Regions from separate parts of the Stenotrophomonas sp. GW821-FHT09E08 genome, predicted to be linked through region 2. Evidence: riboswitches for the same ligand, from Rfam matches in the RefSeq annotation. Region 2 holds a riboswitch; the other holds the start of a gene.
What was found. Region 2 has a riboswitch for glycine ahead of AC07M7_RS07245 (trimeric intracellular cation channel family protein). Riboswitches for the same ligand answer to the same signal wherever they lie in the genome.
Positions count from the first base shown of each region.

Region 1: it holds a riboswitch for glycine, as region 2 does, so the genes downstream of both, gcvP (aminomethyl-transferring glycine dehydrogenase) here and AC07M7_RS07245 (trimeric intracellular cation channel family protein) in region 2, are expected to answer to the same signal.

Region 1 covers NZ_JBWKOO010000002.1:462,587-478,413, forward strand. Annotated here, with positions in the region: gene AC07M7_RS04515 (amino acid permease) at 1-1,090, shown strand, start outside; gene AC07M7_RS04520 (VOC family protein) at 1,194-1,604, shown strand; gene gcvP (aminomethyl-transferring glycine dehydrogenase) at 1,697-4,564, opposite strand; glycine riboswitch at 4,627-4,729, opposite strand; gene AC07M7_RS04530 (multidrug effflux MFS transporter) at 5,028-6,254, shown strand; gene AC07M7_RS04535 (siderophore-interacting protein) at 6,397-7,293, shown strand; gene AC07M7_RS04540 (hypothetical protein) at 7,364-7,756, shown strand; gene AC07M7_RS04545 (M2 family metallopeptidase) at 7,876-9,840, opposite strand; gene AC07M7_RS04550 (phosphoethanolamine transferase) at 10,376-12,025, opposite strand; gene AC07M7_RS04555 (phosphatase PAP2 family protein) at 12,022-12,789, opposite strand; gene AC07M7_RS04560 (ArnT family glycosyltransferase) at 12,901-14,622, opposite strand; gene AC07M7_RS04565 (response regulator transcription factor) at 14,735-15,448, shown strand; gene AC07M7_RS04570 (sensor histidine kinase) at 15,435-15,827, shown strand, end outside.
Region 2 covers NZ_JBWKOO010000004.1:57,244-73,070, reverse strand. Annotated here, with positions in the region: gene AC07M7_RS07260 (efflux RND transporter permease subunit) at 1-1,871, opposite strand, end outside; gene AC07M7_RS07255 (multidrug efflux RND transporter permease subunit) at 1,868-5,002, opposite strand; gene AC07M7_RS07250 (MdtA/MuxA family multidrug efflux RND transporter periplasmic adaptor subunit) at 4,999-6,165, opposite strand; gene AC07M7_RS07245 (trimeric intracellular cation channel family protein) at 6,450-7,067, opposite strand; glycine riboswitch at 7,150-7,255, opposite strand; glycine riboswitch at 7,269-7,358, opposite strand; gene AC07M7_RS07240 (GIY-YIG nuclease family protein) at 7,399-7,656, shown strand; gene AC07M7_RS07235 (nuclear transport factor 2 family protein) at 7,729-8,160, shown strand; gene AC07M7_RS07230 (NAD(P)/FAD-dependent oxidoreductase) at 8,202-9,482, opposite strand; gene AC07M7_RS07225 (NYN domain-containing protein) at 9,605-10,384, shown strand; gene AC07M7_RS07220 (hypothetical protein) at 10,419-10,610, opposite strand; gene AC07M7_RS07215 (glutathione S-transferase family protein) at 10,690-11,310, shown strand; gene AC07M7_RS07210 (primosomal protein N') at 11,399-13,576, opposite strand; gene AC07M7_RS07205 (hypothetical protein) at 13,990-14,994, shown strand; gene AC07M7_RS07200 (DUF3106 domain-containing protein) at 14,987-15,562, shown strand; gene AC07M7_RS07195 (MATE family efflux transporter) at 15,800-15,827, shown strand, end outside.

The DNA.
Region 1 (15,827 bases), on a different contig from region 2:
TGGCGCCACCGTGGGCTGGCTGTGGTGGGTGCAGCTGGTGATCGTGATCGCCGCCGAGGCCGTCGGCGCAGCCGGGCTGCTGGCCTCGGTCTGGCCGGTGATACCGGTGCCGATGGCTGCGCTGGCCTTCATGCTGTTCTTCACCGCGATCAACCTGCTCGGAGTGAAGAACTTCGGCGAGTTCGAATTCTGGTTCGCCATCCTCAAGGTTGCGGCGATCCTGGCCTTCATCGCCATCGGCGTGGCGCTGCTGATGGGCTGGCTGCCGCAGGTGACCTCGCCGGGCCTGAGCAACTTCACCGAGCATGGCGGCTTCGCGCCCAAGGGGCTGGCCGGTATTGGCGCGGCACTGCTGGTTGTCGTTTTTGCCTTTGGCGGCACCGAGATCGTGGCGGTCGCCGCAGCCGAAACCGAAGATCCCGAGCGCAGCATCGCCCGTGCCATCCGCACCGTGGCCTGGCGCATCCTGGTGTTCTACATCGGCTCGCTGAGCGTGATCATCGCCGTGGTGCCGTGGACCAGCGAGGCGCTGAAGTCGCCGTTCGCTGCGGTGCTGGATATCGCCCGCATCCCGGGCGCAGGTACGGCCATCACCCTGATCGCCGTGATCGCGCTGCTGTCGGCGCTCAATGCCAACCTCTACGGCGCCTCGCGCATGATGTATTCGCTGGCGCAGCGTCGTGAAGCGCCGGCCGTGCTCGGCTGGACCGACCCGCGCCAGGTGCCGGTGATCGCCGTGCTGGCCAGCGTGCTGTTCGGCTTTGCCGCCACGGTGATGGAACTGCTGTTCCCGGACCGGGTACTGCCGGTGCTGCTGAACATCGTCGGTTCCACCTGCCTGCTGGTGTGGACGCTGTCGCTGGTCTCGCAGCTGGTGCTGCGCCGCCGCGCCGACCGCCTCGGCACCCGCCTGCCGTTCCGCATGGCCGGTTTCCCATGGCTGACCGTCTGTGCGCTGGGCATCCTGGCACTGATCTTCGGCCTGCTGCTGAGCGAGTCGCATACCCGGCTGCAGTTCCTGTCGATGGTGGCGCTGACCGCCACGATCGCCGCCGGCAGTGCCATCGCACGGCGCATGCGCGAGGCGTGATTGATGCTGCCGGCCAGCGGCCGGCACTACCACGGGGGCTGCACATCCGCCGTGCCATCCTGATCGTGTGGGCCGTCACCGGCCCGTCGACCAGGAGTACCGCATGCTGCGCAGTCGCCCCTTCCTGATGTTCACCGGCCAGGCCGAGGCCGCCCTGGCCCTGTACGCCGAAGCCTTCGCCGATTTCCGCCTGCTGGCAATGCAGCGCCATCCGGACGGCGCCGGTGCCGGCGTGCCGGGGCAGGTGCGCCAGGCCAACTTCCTGCTCGGCGGCACCCATTACCTGTGCTTTGACAGCCTGGATGTGCACGATTTCACCTTCTCGCCATCGATCTCGCTGTTCGTGGAGTGTTCCGGCGCCGAGCAGTTCGAACGTGCCGCACGCGCACTGGGCGAGGGCGGCCATTGGTTGATGCCGGTGGGCGACTATGACTTCAGCAACCGCTACGGCTGGGTGCAGGACCGCTTCGGCGTGTCGTGGCAGTTGAGCCTGGGGCAGATGCCGGATCCGTGATCGGAAGTTTGTGGGTGTGGACCTTGGTCCACACGCCCTTATGAAAACGGCCCGCTTGCGCGGGCCGTTTTCTTTACCGATGCAGCGAGGAATCAAGCCTCGACTTCATCATCCTTGTAGGCATCGACCGGGATGCAGGCGCACATCACGTTCTTGTCGCCGTACACGTTGTCGACGCGAGCCACCGGCGGCCAGTACTTCTGCAGCTTCAGGCTCGGCAGCGGGAACGCAGCCAGTTCACGCGGGTAGGCGTGGGTCCACTCGCTGGCGGTCACTGCGGTGGCAGTGTGCGGCGCGTTCTTCAGCGGGTTGTCCTCGCGGTCCAGGCGGCCGTCTTCGATCGCGGTGATCTCTTCGCGGATCTGGATCATCGCGTCGATGAAGCGATCCAGCTCATGCAGCGATTCGCTTTCGGTCGGTTCGACCATCAGCGTTCCGGCCACCGGGAAGCTCAGGGTCGGGGCATGGAAGCCGAAGTCGATCAGGCGCTTGGCCACGTCTTCGGCACCGATGCCGCTGGTCTTCTCCAGCGGGCGCACGTCCAGGATGCACTCGTGTGCCACCAGGCCGTTGCGGCCGGTGTACAGGGTCTTGAAGTGCGGAGCCAGGCGCTTGGCGATGTAGTTGGCGTTGAGCTGGGCGACCTGGGTGGCCTTGCGCAGGCCTTCGGTACCCATCATCGCGATGTACATCCAGCTGATCGGCAGGATCGAGGCGCTGCCGAAGCTGGCCGCGCTGACCATGCCGACCGGGCCGTGGTCCCCCAGCTTGCCCGGCAGGAACGGCGCCAGGTGCTCCTTGACCGCGCACGGGCCAACGCCCGGGCCGCCGCCGCCGTGCGGGATGCAGAAGGTCTTGTGCAGGTTCAGGTGGGAAACGTCCGAACCCCACTTGCCCGGCTTGGCCACGCCGACCAGAGCGTTCATGTTGGCACCGTCGGTGTACACCTGGCCGCCGTGCTTGTGGATGATCTCGCAGATCTCCACCACCTCTTCCTCGAACACGCCGTGCGTGGACGGGTAGGTCATCATGATCGCGGCCAGGCGGTCGCTGTACTTCTCGGCGTTGAGGCGGATGTCCTCGACGTCGACGTTACCGTTGGCGTCGGTCTTGGTCACCACCACCTTCATGCCGCACATCTGCGCCGAGGCCGGGTTGGTGCCGTGCGCCGAGTCCGGGATAAGGCAGATGTCACGATGGTCTTCGCCGCGCGAACGGTGGTAGGCACGGATCGCCAGCAGGCCGGCATACTCGCCCTGCGCGCCGGAGTTCGGCTGCAGGCTCACTGCGTCGTAGCCGGTGCATTCGACCAGCATCGCTTCCAGCGAGTCGATCAGTTCCTTGTAGCCCAGCGCCTGGTCGGCCGGCACCAGCGGATGGATCTGCGAGAACTCCGGCCAGGTCACCGGAATCATCTCGGCGGTGGCGTTGAGCTTCATGGTGCACGAGCCCAGCGGGATCATCGTGCGGTCCATCGCCAGGTCCTTGTCGGCCAGCGAGCGCAGGTAGCGCAGCAGCTCGTGCTCGCTGTGGTGGGTGTTGAATACCGGGTGGGTCAGGAATTCAGACTGGCGCAGCAGGCCGGCCGGCAGGGCGTCGGCGGTGCTGGCATCCAGTGCGTCCACGTCCAGCGAAGCACCGAACACGGCAGCCACGGCCACGATGTCGGCGCGGGTGGTGGTTTCGTCCAGGCTGATGCCGACCGAGTCGCTGTCGATCGCACGCAGGTTGTAACCGGCGGCACGGGCCTTGGCGTGGATCTCATCGGCGTGCACGCCGGTGACATGCAGGGTGTCGAAGAAGTCACCACCGACCTGCACGCCGGCCTTGCGCAGTGCCGCAGCCAGGATCGAAGCCAGGCGGTGGGTGCGGCGCGCGATGCGGGTCAGGCCTTCCGGGCCGTGGTAGACGGCATACATCGAGGCCATCACCGCCAGCAGCACCTGCGCGGTGCAGATGTTGGACGTGGCCTTCTCGCGACGGATGTGCTGCTCGCGGGTCTGCAGGGTCAGGCGGTAGGCCGGGTTGCCCTGCGCGTCGATCGAGACGCCGATCAGGCGGCCCGGCATCGAACGCTTGTAGGCGTCACGGCAGGCCATGAACGCAGCATGCGGGCCACCGAAGCCGAACGGCACGCCGAAACGCTGGCTGTTGCCGACCACGATGTCCGCGCCCCATTCGCCGGGGGCGGTCAGCAGGGTCAGCGCCAGCAGGTCGGTGGCAACCGCCACCAGGCCGCCGCGTGCATGCACCGCATCGACCAGCGCCTTGTAATCGCCCACCTGGCCGAAGGTATCCGGATACTGCAGCAGCAGGCCGAAGGCTTCCGCTTCCAGCGCTTCGGCCGGGGTGCCGACGCGCAGCACGATGCCCATCGGTTCGGCGCGGGTACGCAGCAGTTCCAGCGTCTGCGGGTGTACGGCGTCGTGCACGAAGAAGGTGTCCGACTTCGACTTGGCCGAGCGCTTGGCCAGGGTCATCGCTTCGGCGGCGGCGGTCGCTTCGTCCAGCAGCGAGGCGTTGGCGATTTCCATGCCGGTCAGGTCGGCGCACAGGGTCTGGAAGTTGATCAGCGCTTCCATGCGGCCCTGCGAGATTTCCGCCTGGTACGGGGTGTAGGCGGTGTACCAGGCCGGGTTTTCCAGGATGTTGCGCAGGATCACGTTCGGCGTGTGGGTGCCGTAGTAGCCCTGGCCGATGAAGCTGCGCAGTACGGTGTTCTTGTCGGCGATCGCGCGGATCTTCGCCAGCGCCTGCACTTCGGTGATCGACTCCGGCAGCGCCAGCGGTGCCGGCGACTTGATCTTGGCCGGCACAATGGCATCGGTCATCGCATCCAGCGAGGCGTGGCCGATGACGCCGAGCATCTGCGCGATCTCGGCATCGTTGGGGCCGATGTGGCGCTCGACGAAGGCCGAATGATGCTCGAGCTCACGCAGGGAAGGGGTGTTCTGGGACATGGCGAAGGATCCGTCAGGAAAGGGCACACGCACGGGCACAAGCCGCCGGTCGGCGGTCTGCGGGGCGCCCCTCTGTCCTTTTGCCTGAGAGTTTGAAAGCGCGGCGGACCGCTGCTTCTTGCCCCTTCGGCGCCGGATTGAACCGGTCTCTCCAGAGTTCTGTTACGGGTGGTATCGGGCCTGAGCGATTACGGGCGTTGCGCCTTCGGCAGCGGTGTTCCGCTTCTCCCACCGTGTTGCCCGCCGATTATAGCCCGTTGCGCGCCGGCCGGCCGCTCCCGGGAGGCGCCGCTGCGCCTGAATGGCCGATGGCCCGGCCGTGCGTTTTGTGCATCCGTGCATGGCGCGGGGCGCAATCCCCACCTATGATGGGCGGATACCCGAATTCATCTGGCGCTGTCCCTGTTTCAGGGGACTGGCGCCCGCCGTGCGTGCCGCGCATGGCCCTGCCGGACGCCTCTCCATGACCGCCGCTGTTGCTCCTTCCACCCGCCGCATGGCCCTGCTGCTTGCTGGCCTTGCCATGTTCGGTCCGTTCTCGATCGACACCATCTTCCCGGCGTTCCCGCAGCTGGCCCAGCGCCTGGCGGTGGACGAAGTGGCGGTGCAGCAGACCATCAGCGTCTACCTGCTGTTCTACGGCCTGATGAGCCTGGCCCATGGACCGCTGTCCGACGCCTGGGGCCGCAAGCGGGTGATCCTCGGCGGTCTGGTGATCTTCGTTGGCGCCTCGGTGGGCTGTGCATTGTCTACCGACCTGACCACGCTGCTGGCGTTCCGCGCACTGCAGGGCCTGTCCGCCGGCGTGGGCATGATCGTCGGCCGCGCGGTAATCCGCGATCTGTACCACGGCCACGACGCGCAGCGGCTGATGAGCCAGGTGTCGATGCTGTTCGGTATCGCCCCGGCCATCGCGCCGATCATCGGTGGCTGGATCCTGCTCAGCGGCGCTGGCTGGCCGTTGATCTTCTGGTTCCTGGTGGTGTTCGCGCTGGTGCTGCTGGCGGCCACTGCACGCTACCTGCCGGAAACCCATCCGGTCGAGGCGCGCGTGCCGTTGTCACCGCGCGTGCTGCTGCGCGACTACGTGCGCATTGGCTTCAATCCGCGTTTCCTGCGCCTGGCGCTGGCCGGCAGCATCGGCTTCGGTGGCGTGTTCCTGTACATCTCCTCGGCGCCGGTGTTCGTGATGCAGCACCTGCACCTGGGCGAGGGCGGCTTCGCCTGGCTGTTCATTCCCACCATCGGCGGCATGACCACCGGCTCGTTCCTGTCCGGGCGCATGGCCGGGCACAGCAGCCCTACGCGACAGGTCGCCATCGGTTTCGGCCTGTGCGCGCTGTCGGTGCTGCTGAACATCGGCTACGTCGGCCTGGCACCGCAGTTCGCACTGCCGTGGGCGGTGATGCCGATCTTCCTGGGCGGCATGGGCATGGCGCTGATCTTCCCGATCCTGGCGCTGGCGGTGCTGGACATGTACCCGCACCAGCGCGGCCTGGCCTCGTCGCTGCAGGCGTTCGTGCAGCTGATGATCAGTACCGTGGTGGCCGGCGTGGTGTCGCCGCTGCTCAGCGCCAGCCCGCTGCACCTGGCGCTGGGCCAGGCCGCGTTCTTCGGCGCCGGCTTCGTGTTCTGGTACTGGGAACACCAGCGCGAGCGCGCGGCGCAGGCAGCCTGCACGGGCCATTGAGCAGCGTGCAGGGGTAGGGTTGGCGGGGATGCCGGCACATCCTTGCAGCCGCGGACAACCGGACTAGGCTGGGCATTCCAGCCAGCCGGTGCGTGGATGCACGACAGCCAGCCAATCCGATGTCGTCGCATGAGGTACCCCCATGGCTGCGCAGCAGACCTACCGCCTGTTCGAGGTGGCGCTGAAGGAGCGCCGCGTTCTTTCCCCTTCCCTGGACCGCATGGTGTTCACCGGTGCCGACGTGGCGCGGATGAAGACCGAAGGCCCGGACCAGCGGATCAAGGTGTTCTTCCCCTTGCCCGGCCAGGAGGTGCCACAGGTGCCCAGCGGCGAGGACTGGTATCCGCGCTACCGGGCCCTGCCTGATGAGCTGCGGCCGCCGATGCGCACCTACACCATCCGCCAGCTGCGTGCCGAGCAGGGCGAGGTCGACGTTGATTTCGTCATCCACGGCGTGACCGGGCCCGCTTCGCGCTGGGCCATGCATGCGCGGCCGGGTGACCGTGTCGTGCTGCTGGCCCCCGATGCCGACTGTGCCGACAGCAGCGAAGGTTGGGAATGGAAGCCGCCGGCCGGTGTCGGCCAGGTACTGCTGGTGGCCGATGAGACGGCGTTGCCTGCGGTGGCGGGCATCCTGGAGGAACTGGCGGCCATGCCTGATCCGCCGCGCACGTTGGCATTGCTGGAAGTGGCCCAGGCCGGCGACGCGGTGCCGTTGAAAGCGCCGGGCACCGCCGAGCTGGTGTGGTTGCCGCGTGGGCAGGCCGCCTATGGCCAGCCGCTGCTGCAGGCGGTCCAGGAACGGCTGGCAGCGACCTCGAGCGTGGCTGCCGGCGATGCGCTGGAAGAGATCGATGTCGACGCGCAGATCCTGTGGGAGCAGGCCGATGCCAGCGTGGCCGGACCGCTGTATGCCTGGGTGGCCGGCGAGGCGGGTGCGGTCATGGCGATCCGCCGCCATCTGGTGCGTGACTGCGGGCTGGACCGCCGGGCCATCACCTTCATGGGCTACTGGCGGCACGGCAAAGTGCTGGACTGAGCGGTGGCGTGAAGCGGTGCTGCGGGCGGGGTGCGTTATCCTTGCGCCCCCCTCGCAGCGGTACCGCATCATGTCCACCAGCTCCAAGATCCGCCGCGACCAGCGCCGTCGCCAGGAAAAGCAGGCCGCCAACAAGGCAGCCGCGCAGGCCTCGCCGGTGGAGCCGCATGCCGAACTGCGCGACCCGCAGCGCACGCTGCTGGCCGGTATCGTCCGGCGCGATGGCGAATGGGTGCTGGGCATGGATGGCCGCATTGCCGGCCAGAGCGAGAGTGCTGCCCAGGTGCTGGCCTTGATCATGCAGGCCGGCGAACTGCACGAACGCAACGGCACGCCGGTGCGCCTGGTGTACTCGGATGCACTGCGTGATGCTGCGCAGGCCGAAGCGAAGGAAAAGGGCCAGACCTTCGAGGAATTCAAGGCCGAACTGGCCGCAGCGATGGCCGCGAAGAAGAACAGCTGACAGGCATTTCGGTAGAGCCGGCCGCTGGCCGGCTGCCCGTTGGGTCTTCATCGCGTAGTTGCCGGCCAGCGGCCGGCACTACCAGAAAGGGGCGGATCCTCGCGGATCCGCCCCTTTTTTCATTTCGTCGCCGGGGCCGCGTTGGCCTGCCAGCCGCACATCTGGCCTTCGTTCTGCTGCTTCAGCCATTCGTTGACCGGGCTGAAGTACTCGATCATCGGGCCGGCATCGAGCTTGTCGGTGCCGGTCAGTTCCTTCAGCGTGGCCTGCCACGGCTGGCTGGCACCCTTGCTCAGCATCGCCCAGTACTTCTGGCCAGCTTCCTTGTTGCCGTAGAAGGTGCACTCATGCAGTGGGCCCTTGTAGCCGGAGGCATCGCACAGGCCCTTGTAGAACTGGAACTGCAGGATGCGCGCCAGGAAGTAGCGGGTGTACGGAGTGTTGCCCGGTACGTGGTACTTCGCGCCCGGATCGAAGAACTCTTCGCCGCGGGTGCTGGCCGGGGCCACGCCCTGGTACTTGGCCTTCAGGTCCCACCACGCCTTGTTGTAGTTGTCGGCGGTGATGGAGCCATCGAACACGCCCCAGCGCCAGCGGTCGATCATCAGCCCGAACGGCAGGAACGACACACCCGACAGCGCCATGCGCATCTGGTTGTTGATGACCGCCTCGCGGCTTTCGGTCGGCGCATCGACCAGGCCGATCGAGCTGAGGTACTTGGGCGTCATCGCCAGCACGATGGTGTCGCCGATTGCTTCATGGAAGCCATCGTTGGCACCGCCCTGGAACAGCGGCGGCAGCGGGTTGTAGGCCAGGTCGTAATAGATGTGGCCCAGCTCGTGGTAGATGGTGGTGAAGTTCTCTTCGTTCGGCTTGATGCACATCTTGGTGCGCACGTCGCCTTCCATGTTCATGTCCCAGGCGCTGGCGTGGCAGACCACATCGCGGTCATCGGGCTTGATGAACTGGGTTTTTTCCCAGTAGGACTGCGGCAGCGACGGCATGCCCAGCGACACGTAGAAGTCCTGCGCGCGCTCGGTCATCTGCTTGGCGGTGCGCAGTTCGGCCTCGCGCTGCGCCTTGTACTGCGCCGCTACGTTGGCATCCTTGCCGGCCTTGGCCAGCGCCGCGCTAAGGTTGGTCTGGTACTGCTTTTCAAGCGCAGCGGTGATGTCCAGGCTGCCGGCACCCGGGTACGGTTCCAGCTGGTCCCACAGGTTCGACCAGTCCTGCTGCCACATGTTGCCCAGCAGATGCGCCGCGATCAGGCCGTTGCCCACTTCGGCCTTGTCCTTGCCGTAGGTCTTGTCCAGCTTGCCGCGTGCATAGCAATGCAGCTGCTCGTACATCGGCTTGACCTGCTCCCACAGGCGGTCGGTTTCCGGGCCGATCTGCTCCGGCGGCATGTCGTAGCCGCTGCGCCACATCTGGCCGGCATCGGTGAAGCCCATGCCCTTGGCACCTTCGTTCACCAGGCCGACAAACTTCTGGTAGTCGCCGCGCATGCTCTTGGTGGTGCTGTGCCAGCCCTGCCATGCGTCGAGCTGCTTGTCGTAATCGCGGCTGCGCGCCAGCACCTGCTCCAGCTCGCCCAGCTGGCGGCAGGAGTTCGGATCGTTGGCATCGGTGCAGTACTTGCCGGCACCGTAGCTGCCTTCCATGCGGGTGGCGATCTGGGTCAGTTCTGCCAGCTTGGCCGGGTCACGCGGTGCCGGCATCGAGGACATCAGCTTCAGCAGGTGGATCGCGCGCTTGCTGTCCTCGCTCATCGGCTTGCCATCGAACTTGGCGGCCTGTTCGATCCAGCTGTTGAGCTGGGTCAGCGAGCGCTCGTTGGCCTTGGCCGCGATGCGTTCCGAATCACTGTTGATGTAGGTGGAGGACAGCCACTGCGCCGAGGTCATCTCCGGGTAGGCGGCCTTGAATTCGGCATTGATGCGGGCCACGAACTGGTCGGCGGTTTCGCCGGCCGGGGCGCTGCTGCTGGCGGTGTCGGTACCTGGCGCAGCTTCCTTCTTGCAGGCGGCCAGGGCCAGCGTGGCGGCGGCGATTGCCGAGGCCAGCAGGAGATGACGGTGTTTCACGGGCGGTCCTTGGGTGGTGAACGACCGCCGAAGGCTAGTGGGCAGGCGTTGCCACCGCAAGTGGCGGAAGTCGGCCGGGCGGCGCCCGGGGACCGCGACATCGCATGCGCGCTGTCGCTCCCACGCTTCGCTGCGCGAAACGCGGGCCCCGCTTATCAGCTTCCAGACCCCCGCCGCTTCGCGGCCGCCCCCCTGACTCAGGGGGCTTTGCCCCAGACGCAATTCGGTGATGGCAGTAGATCCACGCCATGCGTGGATGAGACCTGTCAGAAATCGAGGCTCAAATTCGGATCCGACCCCGTGCCGACCAACGGTCGGCACCCACCAACAGCAGCGGAAATCTGTCGAAGGCGGGGTGGGTCCGGTGGCGGGAGTGTCCGCGGCATGGATGCCGCGGCCAAGCCCCCATGGATGGGTTCACGGCGTCTCCCGCCACCGGACCCACCCCGCCTACCCACAGGAACCCCGCTGTTGCTGTTGCTTCGGCCGTTGCCGTTGCCTCTGCGGGTGCAGGGCGCAGCCCTGCCGACAAACCCTAACTCTCGCAGTTGGCGAACACGTCGCGGTCGCGCTCGTACAGCGATGTCTTCACCTGCATCAGACCCAGCACCGACGGGAACAGGTTGTCGTGGTCGGTATACGCTGCCGAACGTGTGCGCAGGCACTGCAGGTTCAATCCGCGGCTGCTGGCGAAGCCCTGCGAGAACCACATCGTCATCGGCACCCGGGTCTGTTCGGCCGGGGCGATCGCGTAAGGCACGCCGTGCAGGAACAGGCCCTTCTCGCCCAACGACTCGCCATGGTCGGACAGGTAGATCATCGCCGAGTCGTAGTCCTGCATGCCCTGCAACGTGCCGATGGTCCTGGTCAGGAAGTGATCGGTGTACAACACGGCGTTGTCGTAGCTGTTGGTGATTTCTTCGCGCGAGCAGCGGCCGATGTCACGGGTGTCGCAGGTCGGGGTGAAGCGTCGGAACGCCGGTGGGTAGCGCTCGAAGTAGGCCGGGCCATGGTTGCCCAGCTGATGCAGCACCACCACCCGGTCGCCCGGTTTCGCACGTACCTGGGCGGCCAGATCCTGCAACAGGATCTCGTCCATGCAGCGGCCATCGGCACACAGGCCCGGTGTGGTCGCGTCGGACAGCGACTGGAAGTCCAGGCCCTCGCACACGCCCTTGCAGCCGGACTGGTTGTCACGCCACAACGGGGCGATGCCGGCGCGGTTCAATACGTGCAGCAGCGACTGGTGTGCGCGGATCTTCTTCTCGTCGTAGTCGTGGCGGCCCCACGGCGAGAACAGACACGGCAGTGAGACTTCGGTGCTGGTGCCGCACGAATGCATATCGGGGAAATTGACCACGCTGGCCTGTGCCAGTTCCGGGGTGGTGTTGCGCCCGCCGTTGAGGCCCCAGTTCTGCGCACGCACGGTCTCGCCCATGACGATCACCAGCAGGCGCGGCTTGCTGGCTGCTGCGCGTGGGGTGGCCTTGGCGTCGGTGCCGATCGGCAGCTTCGGTGCGCGCTGCACCGGGTTGTCGCCGCGCAGTGCACGCGGCAGGCCGAGCAGTACGTTGGCCGGGGTGGCCAGGTAACGCACTTCGCGCTGGTTGCGCATCAGTGCCGAAACATCCTGGAACGAAATCAGCGCACCGCCGAGTGCGGTCACCGCCGCCACCACCAGGAAGCCGATGCGCCACAACAGGCTGCGGCCCCAGCTGCGGCGGCGCAGCTGCACGCGCCACAGCACCACCATCGGCAGCACTGCCAGCAGCAATACCGGCCACAGCAGCGACACCGTCATCAGCTCGCGGCTTTCCTTGGGATCGGTCGCCAGCACATTGCGCAGCATGTCCGCATCCAGATAGATGTGGTAGCGGCTCATGTAATGCGCAGCGAACGCGGTCACCAACAGCAGCACGCTGATCACCAACTTGGCGTTCCAGCGCCAGACCAGGATGCCCAGCAGCAGGCCGTGCGCGCCCAGCAGCAACAGCAGCAACGAAAGCGCGTAACGCAGGCTGCCCGGATGGCTGGCCATCGCGCTGTGCCAGAACAGGCCGTTGCCGGCTACTGCGAAGAACAGGCTGGTCAGCGTGATCAATGCTTCGGTGGACAGCTGTGGACGCCAGCGAAGAAGACCCGCCAACGCAGGGAGGCGGGCGGGGCGTTGGACCGATGCACTCATGCGTTCGCCTCCTGGCGGTTGGGACGGTCCAGCTGACGGCGGATCAGGACGCGTTTGACGATCAGGTACAGGCCCAGCGAAAGCAGCCAGCAGATCATTGCAGTGGCAATGTCATGGGAAAGGAAATGGGCGCCGCGCAGTTGCTGGCCGATGCCGAACACCAGACCAGCACCGAGGCCGATCCACAACCCGGCCCAGCGCCAGGCAGGACGCCACAACAGTGCGAAGAAGTACAGGCACAGCCAAGCGTAGCCGGCGCTGGCGTGGCCAGCGGGGAAGCAGGCCTGGGGCGACATGCCGCTTGGGCGCACGGTGAACAGCCCGATGAAAGGCTGGTGGCCGCCGTAGCGCAGCAGGTCCCAGGGGCATTCCATCGGCACCAGCGACTTCAGCAGGGAGATCACACCCGTGCCCAGCGCCATGGCAATTACGACATAAAGCAGCGCCCACCGCAGGGTGCGATCGCGACCCTTACGCCAGTGGTGGAAGCACAGCAGAATCGCCACAAGGGCTGCTGCCGTGCTCAGCCATTTGCCGGCTTTGTGCACCAGTGTGCGGGTGACCCAGGCGTCCTGCAACGCCCAATGGCCGCCCTCAAGACGGAACAGGTGGTCGGCCACCCATTGATCACCGCCGAATCCCATCAGCAGCGTAAACACGGGCAGACCGATTGCGACAGGCAGCCAGAGGTGAGTTACGGAAAATCGTGACGCCAGTGGCGATGTCGCAAGCGGCGCTACCGAATCAAGGGGACGGACGGGCATGCTGGGAAGGGGCGGTTCGGGAATCCGCGGTCATGCTCGTCACCTGGATGTCGGAGAAGGGTCGGACGCTCGTTCGTGCCGGGTTAATGCTTGCCCGGCACGGGCCAACGTTCAGTCTTCTTCGGCGGTCGACCCGGTCCGTTCGGCATGGCATTCCGCGTCCCACGCGGTACCGGGAAGCAGCTGCCAACGATTGCGATTGGCAACACCGATGTCGATCACCTTGGCCGGATCCACGCAGGGGCTCATCGCGTCGTCCAGCACCAGCAGCCAGCGCTTGCCCGGTGCCTCGGCCAGCCATGGGCCGGCGTCGTGCCACTGCTCTGCCCACGGTCGCTTGAAGCCGAACTCGCGCACCGGGCGATCGGCCTGCAGCAGGTTCTGCTCGCGCCAGGCGACCAGGGCCAGTTCGGCGTCCGGGCCGATCCTCGCGCCAACCCTGCGCATCAGCGCTGAGGCCGAGGCGTAGGGATCCAGCGCCGGAATCAACACCAGGCCGTAGAGCATCCACAGCATGCCGTGGGTGAGCAGTACCAGCGTTGCAGCACGACGTACCCGCAACCACACGATCAGCGTGGCCAGGGCGATGGCGAAGGTCAGCAGGCCATCACCGAGCACCGGCAGCAGGGTGTCTGGCATTGCACGGCGTTCCAACTGGGCCACCGCCCAGGGATGCTCGGTCATCAACATCACGCCGAGCACGCCGGTGGCCAGCATCAGCACCATGCTGTAGCCGAACAGGTAGCGGCGTACGCACAGGCGGCGCAGCAGGCCCGGCAGCAGCGGCGCTACGGCCAGGGCCAGCGCCGGCAGCATCGGCAACAGGTACACCTCGCGCTTGCCCGGGCTGGCGCTGAAGAACACCAGCACCAGTACGGCCCAGCCCAGCAACAGCCACTGCCGACGGTCGCCACGACGCAGGCGGCGCCACCAGGGCTTGAACAACATCGGCAGCAGCAGGCTGCCGGGCAGCCACAGCGTCAGAATCACCTGCAGGTAGTACCAGACCGGCTGCCGGTGGTGCCAAGCATTGGCGTAGCGGGTGCCGGTCTGCTTGAACAACAGTTCATGTGCGTAGGCCTGCAGTTCGGCGCTGGGTGAATGCAGCAGGGCCCAGCCGAGCGGCGCCAGCCACACTCCCACGCCCAGCAGGAACGCGGGAATCAGCCACAGCAGCGTGGCAGGATGCGGGCCGTCCACGGTGTACCCGCGACGGCGCTGGTACAGCCACCAGCCGAACCAGGGCAGCACCATCAGCAGCGGCAGGAAGCCCACGCCCTTGGTCACGGTACCCAGCCCGGCGGCAAACCCCGCCAGCCACAGTGCAGGCAGGTTGCGACGTTCGCACAGATGGCGCATCAGCCCCCACAGGGCCACGGTGGTCATACCGACCAGCGCCATGTCGATCTGAGCACGCTTGGCCATCAACCCGAACTGCAGGGTGCAGAAAAGCGCGGCCAGGGCATAGACGGAATGCCGCGGTGTCCACAGCCGCCGTGCCAGATCGGACACCAGCCACAGGCTGAGCAGGGCACCCAGCAATGACGGCAACAGGAACGACCACTGCCAGCTGCCGACAATTTCATAGGCGGCCGCCTGCAGCCACATGAATACCGGCGGCTTTTCCGCATACAGCTCGACGCCACGGTGCGGCAACAGCCATTGCCCGCTCTCGACCATGGTTCTGGCCGCCAGCACGAAGCGCGGCTCGTCCGGTGGCTGTGGCTGCCGAAGACCGATACCCGCTGCCAGCGCAGCGATGATCAGCAGCCACAACAGGGGCAGGCGCCATTGGCGGGGAAAGGCTACGGGCACGGCAGGCTCCGGGAGCAAAACAGCCACTTTGAGGTGACAAAGGTGGAAAAAGCGTCAGAACGGGGCAGGGCGACCGCATTCCGACATGAGCAGCGCTACCATGCTACGAACTTCCGTGGATGTTTCGTGCATGCGTCTGTTGGTGATCGAGGACAACCGCCAGCTGGTGGCCAACCTGTTCGACTATTTCGAGTCGCGCGGGCACGTGCTCGACGTGGCCCCGGATGGCATCACCGGCCTGCACCTGGCCGGCAGCCACCCCTACGATGCGGTGATCCTGGACTGGATGCTGCCGCGCATGGAGGGCCCCGAGGTGCTGCGCCGGCTGCGCGCCGAGCACGCTTCGGAGGTGCCGGTGATCATGCTGACCGCGCGCGACGAGCTGCCGGACAAGATCGCCGGCTTCCGTGCCGGTGCCGATGACTACCTGACCAAGCCATTCGCGCTGCCTGAGCTGGAGGTACGGCTGGAGGCCCTGCTGCTGCGCGCACAGGGGCGCAACCCGCGCAAGCGGCTGCAGGTCGGCGACCTCGTGCTGGACCTTGCGACCCTGGAAGCCCAGCGTGAGGGCCAGGTGCTGCACCTGTACCCGGCCTGCCGCAAACTGCTGGAGGTGCTGATGCGGGCCAGTCCCGGTGCGGTCACCCGCCAGCAGCTGGAATTTGCCCTGTGGGGTGACGAGCCGCCGGATGGCGACCTGCTGCGTTCACACGTCTACGAACTGCGCCGCAGCGTCGATGGGCCATTTGGCGAAAAGCTGATCCATACCCTGCCGCGGGTCGGTTATCGGTTGGCTGTGACCGCCGGCAGCGACGCTGGCAAGGATCCTGATGAAGGTGCGTAAGCCCGGCCCGCTGTACCGGCGCGTGCTGTGGTGGTTGCTGGGGTACCTGGCGCTGCTGTCACTGGCGGTGTTCAGCGTTGGCAACTACGTGCATGAGCATGCCGAGCACGCGGCGTGGCGCGCGCTGCTCAATTCCGAACTGGACAGCATCGTCGAGCATGTTGAACACGAGCCGCATTACCGCTGGCAGGATTCGGACACGCTCAGTCTCTACCGCTTCGATGCGATCAACCTGCCCGACAGCCTGCGCACCCTGCATCCCGGACTGCATGACGGGGTGATGGTGAAGGGCCGCGAGATGGCGGTGATGGTGCGCGAGACCCAGTCGATGGGACGGGTGGCGCTGGCGCTGGACATCTCCGACTTCCACGACCTGGAG
Region 2 (15,827 bases):
CGCTCGGCCAGAGGCTTCATCTTGATCATGATGAAGGCGTTGTTGACCCCGTTGCTGCCACCGATGTAGCCGATGATGTCCTCGATGGCCGGGTCGGACAGCAACAGCTTCCTGTACGCATCGATCTTCGGTTGCATGGCCTGAAAGGACAGGCCGTCATCGCCACGGGCGAAGCCGCGCAGCTGCGCGGTGTCCTGCTTGGGCACGATGCCCTTGGGCACCTGCTGGAACAGCCACGTGTTGAGCGCGATGACTGCAACGAAGGCCAGCAACGGCCAGCGCAGCCGGCGCAGGCTGGCCTGCAGCGTGCGCAGGTAAGCGCCGCGCACGCGCTCGAACAGTGCATTGCTGCCGCGCTGCCAACGCGAGGGTTGCTGCGCGGCATCCACGAACAATCGTGCACACAGCATCGGAACCAGGCTCAGCGCGACCAGCACGGAGACCGTCATTGCCGCCACCAGAGTCAGCGAGAATTCGCGGAACAGGCGTTCGACGAAGTCATCCAGGAACAGGATGGCGACGAACACCACGGCCAGTGCAACGTTCATCGACAGCAGCGTGGCACCGACTTCCGATGCGCCACGCACCGCCGCCTGCCAGCGGTCCGCGCCGAGTTCGCGATGGCGGGCGATGTTCTCCAGCACCACGATGGCATCGTCCACCACCAGCACCGCCGCGACAATCAACGCCATCAGCGAGAGCGTGTTGAGCGAGAAGCCCATCAGCGCGATCAGCGCCAGCGTACCGAACAGCACCACCGGGATCGCCACGCTGGGCACCAGTGCAGCACGCCAGTGGCCGAGGAAGGCCAGCACCACCAGCACCACCAATACGATCGCCAGCACCAGGGTGACCTCTGCCTCATGCAGGGTGGCGCGGATTACCGGTGAGCGGTCCATCACCAGCCGCATGTCCACGCCGGAGGGCAGCAGTGCATGCAGCTGGGGCAGCTGCGCCTGGATGGCATCGACGGTAGCGATGATGTTGGCGCCGGGTTGGCGGCTGACGATCAGCAGCACGGCCGGGCGTTCGTTGTGGAAGCCGCTGGCATAGCGGTCCTCCACGCCATCGGCAACGGCGGCTACATCGCCCAGCCGCAGCGTGCGGTCGTCGCTTACCTTAAGAGCCAACTCGCGATACTGCGCGGCCTGGCGCAGCTGCAGTGGCGCTTCCAGCTGCCACTGCTGGTGCGCATCCCCCACCGCACCCAACGGGCGCACCGCATTGGCGCGGGCGATGACCTGGGCTACGTCTTCCAGCGCCAGCCCGGCGTGGTTCAGTGCGTTCGGATCCAGCGACACACGCACTGCCGGCAAGGCACTGCCGCCCACCTGCACTTCGCCCACGCCTGGTACCTGCGACAGCTTCTGCGCCAGCACGGTGGAGGCCAGGTCATACAGCTGGCCTGGCGAGCGCGTGTCCGAAGTCAGTGCCAGTGCCAGAATTGGTGCCTGCGAAGGATTCACCTTGCGGTACTGCGGCATGCCCGGCATGCCACTGGGCAGCTGGCCGCGAGCGAGGTTGATCGCGGCCTGCACTTCACGTGCGGCCTCATCGATATCACGGCCGAGCACGAACTTCAGTTCGATCTGGGTCTGGCCCTGGGTGCTGGCCGAATCGATGCGCGAGATGCCGGGCAGGCTGCCCAGCGCACGCTCCAACGGCGTGGCCACGGTGGCGGCCATCGATTCGGGCGAGGCGCCGGGCAGGCTGGCACTGACTTCAATGGCTGGGTAGTCCACCTGTGGCAGCGGCGCCACCGGCAACAGCCGCAGCGCCAGCAGGCCGGCCAGCACCAGTGCCACCGCCAGCAGGATCGTTGCTACCGGGCGCTGCACGCAGGCCTGGGCCAGGCGCGCGATGGGGGTCACGCGCGTGCCTCGTCAGCGCCCGTCGGGGCCGCTGCACGGCCACGCTGCAGGCGGTCGAAGGCCAGGTAGATCACCGGCGTGGTGAACAGCGTCAATACCTGGCTGACCAGCAGTCCGCCCACCATCACCCAGCCCAGTGGCTGCCGCAGCTCGGCGCCGGAACCGCTGGCCAGCATCAGCGGTACCGCGCCGAACAGTGCGGCCAGCGTGGTCATCAGGATCGGCCGGAAGCGCAGCAGCGCGGCCTGATGGATCGCCTCGCGTGGTGACATGCTGCGTGTGCGCTGCGCGTCCAGCGCGAAGTCGATCATCATGATCGCGTTCTTCTTCACCAGCCCGATCAGCAGCACGATGCCGATCACCGCGATCAGATCCAGGCTGCGTCCGCTCAGCCACAGTGCGGCCAATGCACCCACGGTGGCCGAGGGCAGGGTGGACAGGATGGTGATGGGATGGATGAAGCTCTCGTAGAGCACGCCCAGCACTATGTACATCACTACCACGGCCGCCAGGATCAGCCACAACGTGGACGATAGCGAGCTGCTGAAGGCGGCCGCCGCGCCCTGCAGGCGAAGTTCGATGCTCTGCGGCAGATTCACCTGCGCGCGCGCGGCGAGCACGGCATCCACCGCTTCGCCCAGCGAAGCGCCCGGGGCAAGATTGAACGAAAGCGTAGCCGCCGGGAACTGGCCCACGTGATTACGCAGCAGCGCGGACGGACCCACCTCTACACGCGCTACCGAACCCAGCGGCACGGTCTGCCCGGCGCTGTTGCGCACGCGCAGGCCGGTGATGGCTTCCGGTCCCGGCTGGCGCGACGGATCGGCTTCCAGCACCACCCGGTATTGGCTGGCCTGGGTGAAGATGGTTGAAATCTGGCGCTGCCCATAGGCGTCGTACAGGGCATCGGCTACCGCTTCCACGCTTACGCCCAGGCGCGCCGCCGCATCGCGGTCGATCGCCACGCGCGCCTGCCGCCCCTGCATCTGCAGATCGCTGGCCACATCACGCAGCGCCGGCGACTGGCGCAAGGCCTGCAGAAGCTTCGGTGTCCAGCTTTCCAGCGCTTCCAGATCCGGCGTGGTCAGGGTGAACTGGTACTGGTTGCGGCTGATGCGGTCTTCGATGCCCAGTTCCTGCACCGGTTGCAGGTACAGGGTGATGCCGGGAATCTTCGCCACGCGCTGCTGCAGCCGTTCCATCACGACGGCGGCACCGTCGCGGTCGCCATGCGGTTTCAGTTCGATCAGCAGGCGGCCGGTGTTGAGCGTGGCGTTGTTGCCGTCCACGCCGATGTAGGACGAGACGCTGGCCACTGCCTCGTCGGCTTCGATGGCCGCCGCCAGCGCCTGCTGGCGCTCGCGCATGGCCTGGAACGAGATAGCCTGTGGTGCCTCGCTGATGCCTTGCACCAGGCCGGCATCCTGCACCGGGAAGAAACCCTTGGGCACGGCGAAGTACAGCGCTACGGTCAGTGCCAGCGTCGCCACCGTGGCCAGCAGCATCAGCGGCTGGCGCTGCAGCACCCAGCGCAGCTGGCGGTCGTAAAGGGTGATGACGCGGTCGAAGACATCTTGTTTTGGGGTCGGAGCCCTGGCTGGATCCGACCCCTGGACCGGGGTCAGATCCCCGTGGGGCTCTGACCCCTTCGCATGCGGCTTCAGGAAGCGCGCGCACAGCATCGGCGTCAGCGTCAGCGAGACCAGCAGCGAGATGCCGATGGCTACCGCCAGCGTCACCGCGAACTCATGGAACAGCGCGCCCACCAGGTCGGCCATGAACAGCAGCGGGATCAGTACCGCGATCAGCGAGACCGTCAAGGAGACCAGAGTGAAGCCGATTTCCGCTGCACCCTTGAGCGCCGCCTCGCGGGGGCTTTCGCCGTCCTCCAGATGGCGGGCGATGTTCTCCAGCATCACGATGGCGTCGTCCACCACGAAGCCGGTGGCGATGGTCAGTGCCATCAGCGTGAGGTTGTTGAGCGAATAGCCGGCCAGCAGCATCACCGAGAAGGTGCCGACCAGCGACAGCGGCACTGCAACGCTGGGAATCAGTGTGGCCGGCAGATTGCGCAGGAACACCCAGGTGACCAGCACCACCAGCGCGATGGCCAGCACCAGTTCCTTCTGCACGCCGCGCACCGACGCGCGGATCGATTCGGTGCGGTCACTCAGCACGTCCATCTGCACGCCGGCCGGCAGCGTGGCCTGCAGCTGCGGCAGCAATGCTCGCACCTGCTCGACCACGGCGATCACGTTGGCACCGGGCTGGCGCTGGATGTTCACCAGAACTGCCGGCGTAGTGCCGCTCCAGGCGGCCAGCTGCCGGTTCTCAGCGCCATCGCTGATGGTGGCCACATCGCCCAGCCGTAGTGGCGCGCCGTCACGCCAGGCCAGTACCAGCGCGCGGTATTCGGCCACGCTGCGCATCTGATCGTTGGCGTCGAGCATCACCGCTCGGATCGGGCCATCGAAGCTGCCCTTGGGCAGGTTGACGTTGGCCGCAGCAATCGCGGTACGGATGTGGTCCATGCCCAGGCCGTTGGCGGCCAGTGCCGCTGGATTGACCTGGATGCGCACCGCAGGGCGCTGGCCGCCGGCCAGGCTGACCAGCCCGACGCCGGGCAGCTGCGCCAGACGCTGGGCAATGCGCGTATCGACCAGATCGTGCGCCTGCGGCAGCGACAGTCCCTGCGAGGTCACCGCCAATGTCAGGATCGGTGTGTCGGCCGGGTTGACCTTGCGGTACACCGGCGGTACCGGCAGGTCTCCGGGAAGGAAGCTGCCTGCCGCGTTGATGGCGGCCTGCACGTCCTGCTCGGCCACGCCCAGCGACACCTCCAGCCCGAACTGCAGGGTAATGACCGAGGCGCCGCCGGAACTGGTCGACGACAGTTGTTTCAGACCGGGAATCTGCCCGAGCTGGCGTTCCAGCGGCGCGGTGATGGTGCGTGTGGTCAGTTCCGGGCTGGCCCCCGGATACAGCGTTGTGATCTGGATGATCGGATAGTCGACCTGCGGCAGTGCGGCCACCGGCAGCAGGCGGTAGGCCAGTACACCGGACAGCAGCAACGCCACCATCAGGAGAGTCGTTGCGACCGGGCGCAGGATGAACGGGCGCGAGAGATTCATGCGCCGGCCTTGATCGCGGCCTCCTCGGTGATGATCTCCACCGCCGTGCCGTCTTCCAGCCCGTCGATGCCTTCGATCACCACCTGGTCGCCGGCCACCAGTCCGGAGCGCACGGCCACGCGTCCATCGTCGGCCGGACCGAGCACCACGTTGCGGCGCTGTGCCTTGTTGTCCTTGTCGACGATATGCACGTAGTTGCCCTGGCTGCCGAACTGCACGGCGGCATCGGGAATCAGCAGCGCGCGCTGCTCGCCCAGTTGCAGGCGGACGTTGACGAACTGGTTGGGGAACAGCGCCAGATCGTGGTTGTCGAAGTGCGCACGCAGTTTCAGCGTGCCAGTGGCGGTATCGATGCGGTTGTCGACACTGGACAGCGCGCCACTGGCAAGCTGCCGGCCTTCTTCGCGGTCCCAGGTTTCCACTGCCAGCGCCGGTTGCACCTGCACGGCATCGAGCAGCGCCGGCAGCTCGGGTTCGGGCACGGTGAACAGAACGCTGATCGGTGCGGTCTGTGCCAGCGTCACCAGGCCTTCGGCATCGCTGGCGCGTACCAGGTTGCCCACGTCCAACCGGCGCAGCCCGACGCGGCCACTGACCGGTGCGGTGATGCGGGTGTACTGCAGCTGCAGGCGTGCCTCGTCAACAGACGCCTGATCGCTGAGGCGGCGGCCCTGCAGCTGGCGCACCTTGCTCTGCTGGTCGCTCAGTTCCTGCCCGGACACGTAGTTCTGCTTCTGCAGTTCGCGGTAGCGCTGCAGCTGGCGCTCGGCGTTCTCCAGCTCGGCCAGGTTCTGTTGCTGGGTGCCCTTGGCCTGCGCCAGCTTCACTTCATACGGGCGCGGGTCGATCTGCGCCAGCAGATCGCCGGCCTTCACCTGCTGGCCTTCCTGGAAATGCAGTCGCAGCAGTTCGCCATCCACGCGGCTGCGTACCACCACGCTGTGCAGCGGCGTGACCGTACCGACCGCCTTCAGGCGCAGCACCAGCGGCTCGGCGCTGGCGCGGGCGATGCGCACGGGTACCGTCTTGCCGGGTGCATCGTCGCCGGCACCGGCCTCCGTGCGTGGCCAGAACCCCCACAGCAGGCCGCCGGCAAGGGCAACGCCCAGCACGATCAGCAACGGGCGGGCACGACGGAAGCGGGAGTTTTCGGCGACAGACATGGGGCATCCTGCGCCCTGCGCGCGCAGGGACATGCGGGCCCGTCGGTGCGTTCACGGCACCACGGGCAGCGGGGAGGGAGTGTCTGGCGGGGCCGCGGGCGCGGCGTGGCTGGATGCCGTCGCGGCAGCGACGGGGCGACAATGGTAGCCAATCACCCTGGCCAATGCCGCATGACCATCGTCATGCAACGCAATCGGTAGTGCCGGCCGCTGGCCGGCAACCGGCTGGAATCTGCGGGCGTGTGCCGTGTTTCCGGCCAGCGGCCGGCACTACCGTCAAGCAATCAATGCACTTCGTCGTGATAGACGAACTTCGGCATTTCCCAGCGGTAGTGGATCGCCAGCAGGCGCAGCGCGAAGCCGCCGCCCAGGCAGCACAGGATCGCGGTAGCGTCGGCCACGCCCCAGTGCAGCAGCAACAGGTAGGCCGCGCCGGTCAGCAGCGCGATGATCGCGTACAGCTCTTTCTGGAAGATCAGCGGTACCTCGTTGCAGAGGATGTCGCGCAGCACGCCGCCGAAGGCGCCTGTCAGCATGCCGGCAATCAGCACGATCGGCATGGCATGGCCGGCCTCACGTGCGATCGAGCAGCCGATCAGGGTGAAGGCGATCAGGCCCAGGCCATCGAGCACCAGGAAGGTGCGGCGGAAGTGGTGCATCCAGCGTGCGACCCAGGTGGCGATCAGCGCCGCACACACGGTGAAGCCCAGGTACTCGGGATGCTTCACCCAGCCCAGCGGATAGTGGCCGAGCAGGATATCGCGCAGTGATCCGCCGCCGAGGGCGGTGACGCAGGCGATCATGACCACACCGAACAGGTCCATGCGGCGGCGGCCGGCGGACAGCGCGCCGGTCATGGCTTCGGCGGAAATGGCGATCAGGTAGATGATGGACAACAGCATGGTACAGGCTCCGGGCGCGGTGGGGCCGGCCATGCGCCACTATCGCCATTGCCTGCGCAATGACGGGATGACGATGACCGGTGCCGCTCCCGCTGTCCTTTTACCTGAGAGTTCAGCGGCATGGGCCGCGTGCCCCTTCGGCGGATCGTCCCGGGCGTGCCCGGTGACCTCTCTCCAGCTCGGCGAGTCGAATGCATGGTTGGTGGGATTCCAGCCCACCGGCCTGAGCGATCATGGGAGCCTGCGCCTTCGGCGGGCGCCAGCGCGGCGCCTCTCTCCTGCATTCGGGCGCCAGTATATCCGCTGCAGTGCAGCACGGCATAATCCGGGCATGGCACCGTCCCTCCGCCCGTGGTTCCTGTACCTGCTCGAATGCCGCGATGGCAGCTACTACGCCGGCATCAGCACCGACGTGGACGCGCGTTTCGCTGCCCACCAGGCCGGAAAGGGCGCGCGTTACACCCGGTCGCGGCCACCACTGCGGGTCCTGGCGGTGCGCGAGTACCCGGACCGAGCAGCGGCCTCACGTGCCGAATGGGAGCTCAAGCGGCAGCCGCGCGAACGCAAACTGGCCTGGCTGTTGCAGTAGATCCACGCCATGCGTGGATGGGGCGCATCAGGCCATGCCATGATCGCCCAGCCTTCAGCGCTGGAGACCCGGATGTCCACCGTTGCCCTGTTGTTCGCACTTTCCGCAGCAGCAAGCCCTGCCGCCGACGCCGCCACGATCGCAGCCATCGAAGCCACCTGCCATGACTATGTGGATGGCCAGCTGGAGGCCGACCCGCAGCGTGTCGCCCGTTCCCTGCACCCGGACCTGGCCAAACGTGCGGTGCTCGGTGATACACCGGACGAACGCCTGGGCCTGCGCCGGATGTCGAAGGAAGAACTGGTCTCGCTGACGAAGCAGGGCGCGCTGAAGACCACGAAGGATCAATGGGACCGCCGCTGCACCGTGCTGGACGTGACCGGCAACGCGGCCTCGGTGCGGCTGGAAACGCCGTGGTTCGTCGACTACTTCCACATGGGGCGCTTCGACCAGCGCTGGGTGATCGTCAACGCGCTGTGGTACCCGAAGCCGAAGGCGCCGTGAGCCGAGCATGGGCTCGGCTCTACAGGAACATGCGTGCGGCCCTAGCGCCTCGGCCGCCGGTCTTCCTGGTCATCACCGAAGATGATGCGCGCGCTGCGCTGGTAGCTCCAGTACGCCACGGCCCAGTTCAGCAGCACCACGATGCGGTTGCGGAAACCGATCAGGAAGAAGACGTGCGCGGCCAGCCAGAACCACCAGGCAAGCACGCCGGACAGCTGCAGCCGGCCCAGGTGCACGATCGCGGCCATGCGGCCGATGGTGGCGAGGTTGCCGAAGTCGGCGTACTTGAAGGGACCGGGCGCCGGCTTGTCGTGCAGGCGCGCGCGGAGCACCTCGGCCACGTACTTGCCCATCTGCTTGGCGGCGGGCGCAACGCCGGGTACCGGCTTGCCGTTGGCCTGGTTCAGTGCGGCCAGATCGCCGGCCACGAACAGTTCCGGATGGCCAGGCAGTGTCAGGTCGGGTTGCACCTGTACGCGTCCGGCGCGGTCCAGCGGCACGTCCAACGTGCGCGCCAGCGGTGAGGCGGCCACGCCGGCGGCCCAGACCACGGTGCGCGCCGGCACGAACTGATCACCGAGCTTGAAGCCCTGGCTGTCGATGTCGCTCACCGGGGTACCGGTCAACACTTCCACGCCCAGTTTTTCCAGCTGCCGGCGCGCCTTCAGCGAAAGCACTTCCGGGAACGAAGACAACACGCGTGGGCCAGCTTCGACCAGCCGCACCTTGGCGCTGGCCGGATCGATATGGCGGAACTCGTTGCGCAGCGTATGCCGCGCGATTTCTGCCAGGGTGCCGGCCAATTCAACACCGGTGGGGCCACCGCCGACTACGGCGAAGCTCAGCCACGCCGCCTTCTTCGCCGGGTCCGGTTCGGCCTCGGCACGTTCGAACGCCAGCAACAGCTTGCGGCGCAGCGCGATGGCATCGTCCAGGGTCTTCAGGCCGGGGGCATCATCGGCCCACTGGTCGTTGCCGAAGTAGGCGTGGGTGGCGCCCGTGGCCAGCAGCAGGGTGTCGTAGTCCAGCGTGCTGCCATCGGCCATGCGGATCTGTCGGGCCTGCTTGTCGATGGTGACCACTTCGCCGAGACGGACTTCCACATTGCGCTGGTGGCCGAGGATGTGGCGCAGCGGTGCGGCGATATCCGGCGCGGACAGGCCGGCGGTGGCCACCTGGTACAGCAGCGGCTGGAACAGATGGTGGTTGCGGCGGTCGACCAGGGTGATGCGTATGCGCTCGCGGGCCAAGGCACGGGTGGCCCAGAGACCGGCAAAACCGCCGCCGACAACAACCAGGTGGGGAACGCGCTCGCGACTCATCGACTCACTCCAGTGGGGGCATGGGGGAAGCGCTTGGCATCTTCGCACGGCAGGCGGTTGTCACGTCAGCGCCCGCGCGGATCGGCGATACTCGGGTTCAGGCAACCGCCCGCGAGGAATCCATGAGCGAACCGGAAAAGCGCATCGCCCTGTTGATCGACGCCGACAATGCGCCGGCATCGAAAATCGACGAGGTCCTGGCCGAAGTCGCCCGCTACGGCGTGGCCAACGTTCGCCGTGCCTATGGCAACTGGAAGAGCCCACGGTTGAAGGGATGGGAGGCGGTGCTGCACGAGTACGCGATCCGTCCGATCCAGCAGTTCGCCTACAGCAAGGGCAAGAATGCTTCGGACATGGCGATGGTGATCGATGCCATGGACCTGCTGTACGCGCGCAATCTGGATGGCTTCGCCATCGTGTCCAGCGATGCCGATTTCACCCCGATGGTGATGCGCCTGCTGACCGATGGTGTGAAGGTCTATGGCTTCGGCGAAAAGAAGACGCCGGAGCCGTTCGTCAACGCCTGCTCGAAGTTCACCTATCTGGAGGCGTTGGGGCAGACTCATGCCAGCGTGCAGGATGCGGAACAGTCATCGAACGAACAGGCACCGAACGAGCCGGTGGCCAACGACGATGCGCGTCCGCGCAAGAGCGGCGCGGAAATGCGCAGCGATACGCGTCTGGTGAAGATGCTGCGACGCGCGGTGTCCTCGGCCGAGGGCGAGGATGGCTGGTCGCACCTGGGCCCGGTCGGCAGCCAGATCGGCAACCAGGCCTCGTTCGACCCGCGCAACTACGGTTACGGCAAGCTCAGCGACCTGCTGGCCGCGATTGGCCTGTTCGAGCTGAAAAAGGACGGCAAGTCCTCCTACGTGCGCGCGCTGCCGAAGAAGAACCGGTAGCGCCGGGCCTTGCCCGGCGAATCAATACCGCCGGTCAGATCTCACGCGCATCGGAATTCGAATAGCCCTCGGCGAACCCTGCGGCGAAATCCTCGACGCCGTTGAAGGCCAGCAGCAACAGCCCGGCGCACAGCAACTGGTTGCGGCTGGAACGGCGGTAGCCCAGCACCAGCATCACCAGCCCTGCAGCCAGCAGAACATAGTTCAGAGCATCCCATCCCGTCACGTCGTCTCTCCCTGTGGATCGGCGTATCGTAGCGTTTCCGCGCCACCGTGGCGCACCGCTGCTGGCAAGGAAATCCGAAATGTTGAAGATCTGGGGCCGTCGCAATTCCAGCAACGTCCGCAAGGTGCTGTGGTGCGCCGAGGAGATCGGCCTGCCGTATGAGTCCATCGAAGTCGGTGGCAGCCACGGCGGCACGCAGACGCCGGAATACCAGGCGATGAATCCCAACAGCCTGGTGCCGGTGATCGAGGACCACGGCCTGCCGCTGTGGGAATCGAACGCCATCGTGCGCTACCTGAGCGCGCGTTACGCGCTGGGCACGCTGTACGCCGAGGACCCGATGGAACGCGCCCAGGCCGAGAAGTGGATGGACTGGAGCACTTCGCGGATGGCGCCGCTGTACACCGACCTGATCTGGGGCATCATGCGCACCGCCCCGGCGGACCGCGACGAAGCACGGATCAACGCCGCCATCGTGCGTGCCGGTGACTACCTGGCGATGGCCGACGCCACGCTGGCCAGGCAGCCGTGGCTGTCGGGCGAGACGTTCGCGATGGGTGACATCCCACTCGGCTCGCTGATCTACGCGTGGTTCGAACTGCCGATCCAGCGCCCGGAACTGCCGCACCTGGCCGACTGGTACGCGCGCCTGCGCGAACGCCCGGCGTACCAGCGCGGCGTGATGTCGCCGCTGACGTAAGCGGAAACGGTAGCGCCGGGCCATGCCCGGCGGACGCGGTGCGCGCAGAATCCGCCGGGCATGGCCCGGCGCTACCGTCCGCGTGCCCTCAATACAGATCCGTCGGGTCCACATCCAGCGACCAGCGCACCTTGCGTGCTTCCGGCAGCGCGTACAACTGCGGCACCAAGTGCGAAAGCACACCGTGCAACGGCGGCCGCTGCAGCGCAGACAGCAGCAGCTGGGTGCGCTGGTAGCCGGCGCGGCGCGGCATCGGCGCCGGCATCGGCCCATAGGCCTCGACCACGTTCTGTTCTCCCAGCAACTGCCGCGCGGCCAGCAGGAAGGCATTGGCGTGCTCCACCTGCTGGGCTTCGGCGCGCATCAACGCCAGGTGCGCGAACGGTGGGAATCCAGCCGCCTCGCGCTGGTTCAACTCGGCCTGCGCGAACGGGTGGTAGCCGCCGCTCACCAGCGTTTCCAGCAACGGATGCCCGGGATGGTGGGTCTGCAGCCAGACTTCGCCGGGATCGCGTGCGCGGCCGGCGCGGCCAGCGACCTGGATCAGCTGCTGTGCCAGTTTTTCACTGGCACGGAAGTCGGCCGAGAACAGCCCTTCGTCGATGCCCACCACCACCACCAGAGTCAGCTTGGGCAGGTCGTGGCCCTTGGCCAGGATCTGCGTGCCGACCAGGATGCCGGGCTGATCCCCCAGTTTCGCCAGCTGCTGTTCCAGCGCGTCGCGTCGCGACGTGGTGCCGCGGTCGATGCGCACCACCGGGAATTCGGCGAAGGCCGCAGTGAGGTGCTCTTCCAGGCGTTCGGTGCCGATACCCTGCGGCTGCAGCGCCAGGCTGCCGCAGGCCGGGCAGGCCAGCGGTGCCGGTTGCCGCGCACCGCAGTGGTGGCATTGCAGGCGACGACCGCCACCATGCACGGTCATCGGAGCATCGCAGCGGTTGCAGGGCGCGGTCCAGCCGCAGTCATGGCACAGCAGCACCGGCGCGTAACCGCGGCGGTTCTTGAATACCAGCACCTGCTGGCCGCGCTTGAGATGCTCGCCGATGCCGGCCAGTACGTCGGCCGACAAACCGTCATGCAGCGGCCGTTTGCGTACATCCAGGATGCGCACGCGCGGTGGCCGTGCGTCGCCGGCACGCTGCTTCAGGCGCAGGTGGGTGTAGCGCCCGGCATAGGCGTTGTGCAGGGTTTCCAGCGACGGCGTGGCGCTGCCCAGCAGCACCGGGATGCCCAATGCCTTGGCCCGCACCAGGGCGAAATCGCGCGCGTGGTAGCGGATGCCGTCCTGCTGCTTGTAGCTGCCGTCGTGTTCCTCGTCGACGATCAGCAGACCGGCCTGCGGCAGCGGCGTGAACACTGCCGAGCGGGTGCCGACGATGACCCGAGCTTCACCGCGAGAGGCGGCCGCCCAGACGCGTGCGCGCTCGTTGTCGTTCAAGCCCGAATGCAGCTCGTGCACGGCGATGCCGAGACGGCCGCGAAAGCGTGCCAGGGTCTGCGGAGTCAGGCCGATTTCCGGCACCAGCACCAGCGCCTGCTTGCCCTGTGCCAGGCAATGGATGATCGCCTGCAGGTACACCTCGGTCTTGCCGCTGCCGGTCACGCCATCCAGCAGGAACGGCTGGAAACCCTCGGTGGCGTTGATCGCGGCCACGGCCTCGGCCTGGTCCGGATTGAGGGTGGGGCCGGGCAGCGGTTGCGCGTGTTGCGGGGCCACACTCAGGGCGACGCGCTCGGCCAGCTCACGCTTGGCCAGGCTGCGCGCAGCGGTGCGCCAGTCCTGCATGCGTTCACCCAGCACGTCTTCGTCCACTGTGGCCTCGGCCAGCAGCTCGGCCAGTTGCCGGGGGCGGCTGCCAGCGCGCAGCTTCCCGCGCTGCAGGCGTCCTTCGGCGGTCAGCTGCCAGCCCCAGTGATGGGTGTCGGGCAGGGCTTCACCGTGGCGCAGCGGGCCAGGCAGGGCGGTGCTAAGCACCTCGCCCAGCGGCGCATGGGTATAGCGCGACAGCCACTGCAGGCTCTGCCACAGCTCGCCCTGCAGCAGCGGCTGCGGGTCGCACCACGCCAGCGCCTGGCGCAGGCCCTGGCCATCGTCGGTCTGGCCGTGGCCGGCCACCACGCCGACCAGCTCGCGGTTGCCGAATGGCACCTTCAGGCGGCAGCCAACCGCCACCGCGGGAGCCTCACCCTCCGGCGACAGGTAGTCGAACAGGCGGGGCAGGGGGACGGGCAGGGCGACCTGCAGGGTCGGAATCGGTGAAAGCATCGGGCCAGTGTAACGGGCCATGCGCACGCGGATGGCAGGCGCGAAGGCGCCCGGGCGACGCCCGTTGAATCATAAATGTCACCTAAATATCGGTGTCCATTGGAGATTCAGTCTTATCCACATGTTCTGTGGATAAGACTGTGCGTTAACGGTCGGCGGGCGCGCGGGAGGCCGATGGCGACGGCCTCACGCTTGGGTTGGTCAAAAAATCGCCATACTTTAAAAACAATCAAAATCAATGACTTAAGTGTGAAACATTGCTGAAACAGAGTGAATTCAGCTGGATGCCGCAGTTTCCCGTGCGAGGGCCGTGGTGCTGTGCACAACCTGCAGCACGAAGTACCTGCGGGCGCAAGTCCTGCCGGGCGCCGATGGCCTGCCGCTATCATGCCGGCAGACCTTTGGAGTAACCGATGACGGCTGTGCCCGCCCCTGTTCCCTCGACCGCGGCCGGCGCGCTGTCGGCGTTCCTGCGTGGCGTCGAACGCCGTGCCCTGGTGGTGGCTGAACTGCAGTGCGGTGAAGCCGCCCGTGCCGAACAGACCCTGGTGGCGGTGATGCGCGCCTTTGCCGCCGTCGCCAGCGACCTGCCCATGGCGCAATGGCCGACCCGCTTCTGGACCCTGCTGGGCCAGCGCCAGGCGCTACGCGAACCGCTGGGCGGCCAGTGGGCACCGCCATTGGCTGCGCTGGGTGAGATGGGGCCGCTGCCGCGCCTGGCGCTGTTGCTGCGGGTAGGCGGTAGTCTGGATGAAGGCATTGCCATGCGCGTGCTCGACCAGGACGAGGCCGGCTACCAGCAATTGCTGGCCGATGCCTGCCCGCGCGATACCCATGGCCAGCCTGATGCCTCGGCCTGGCGGCAGCTGGCCGAGCAGGTGCAGCTGCGCATCCGTGACCTGCCGGCCAAGCGCCTGCAGCAGCTGCAACAACCGGCCGCACCGGCCGCCAACAATGAAACCCCGACCTCCAGCTGGCGTGCACCGCAGCGTGACGAGCGCGCGGCCGCCAACGGCAAGCGCCGCCGTGTGAATGCCAAGCCGCGCTGGCGCGGTCCGCTGATCCTGTTGCTGACCGTGGCGGTGCTGCTGGCCGCCGCGCTGGGCTGGCGCCATTGGCAGGGCCGTGTGCTCGGCAGCGATGCGCCGCTGCCGGAAGGGGTGGTGGGCGATGCCGGTCCGGTCACGGTGGAGGCGCTGCCGCCGAGCAAGGTTGAAGCCGCGCCGGATGCGACCCCGGCCCAGGCTGCCGACGACGCCATGATGCTGGCCGACCGCGACTATCCGCTGGTGGCCGATGCCGACCTGTATGCGTGGACGGCCGCTGGCGGCCCGCTGCCGGTGGACGAATCGCAATCCAAGCCGAGCCGGCCGGAGCCGGCCAGCGCCACGCTGGAAACCGCTGCTGCCGATGAATAAGACTGTGTTCGCCAGCCTGCTGCTGGCCCTGCCGTTGTCGCTGTCGGCCACGCCGCAGACCGTGAACGTGCCGCTGCCACCGCCCTCGCCCGGAACCACGACGGCGCCACCGGCGCCGGCCGCGGCACCTTCGACGTTTGCCCACCTGGATGCGCAGCAGCAGCGCCAGCGCCGTGCCGACTACGCCACGTGGCGGGCGTTGCCGGAAGGCGAGCGTGAACGCGTCCGCCAGGCTGCGGCGCGTTTCAATGCACTGCCGGCCGATCAGCAGCAGCGCCTGCGCCAGCAGTTCCAGGCGCAGGACCAGGCGTTTCGCGAAGGCTGGCGGCTGGGCCCGCAGCTGGGCCTGGAATTCCCCAAGCTGCACGGCCTGTTCGGCTTCGTGCCGCCGGAACAGCGCGAGGCCGCGCTGGCCGTGCTGCGCCAGCTCAGCCTGGCGCAGCTGGCCCAGCTGACCCTGGTCGCACAGCGCACGCCGCCGCAGGAACGCGACGCGGTGCGCAGCGCCTTCCTCGCCGTGCCCGCCGCCGAGCGCGACAGCTGGCTCAAGCGCCAGGCGGGTCAGTAAACAAAGGGGACGGAGGGGATTAAGTCGTACTCGGCACAGTCGGGCTTGAAACGACTTAATCCCCTCCGTCCCCTTTTTTCTGTTCGTAACGCGATCGCAACGCGGTAAACCGGGGGCTGCTGAAACCCAGCATTCACGCCATGTCATGGGAATGCGCGCGCTGCGCGCGTAAGATGACCGGCCGCAACCCGGTGCCTGTGCCCTTCGCGCGCAACCGCAGTTCGCGTCAAGCACCTTATGTCTACTGCAACCTCCACGCCGCGCT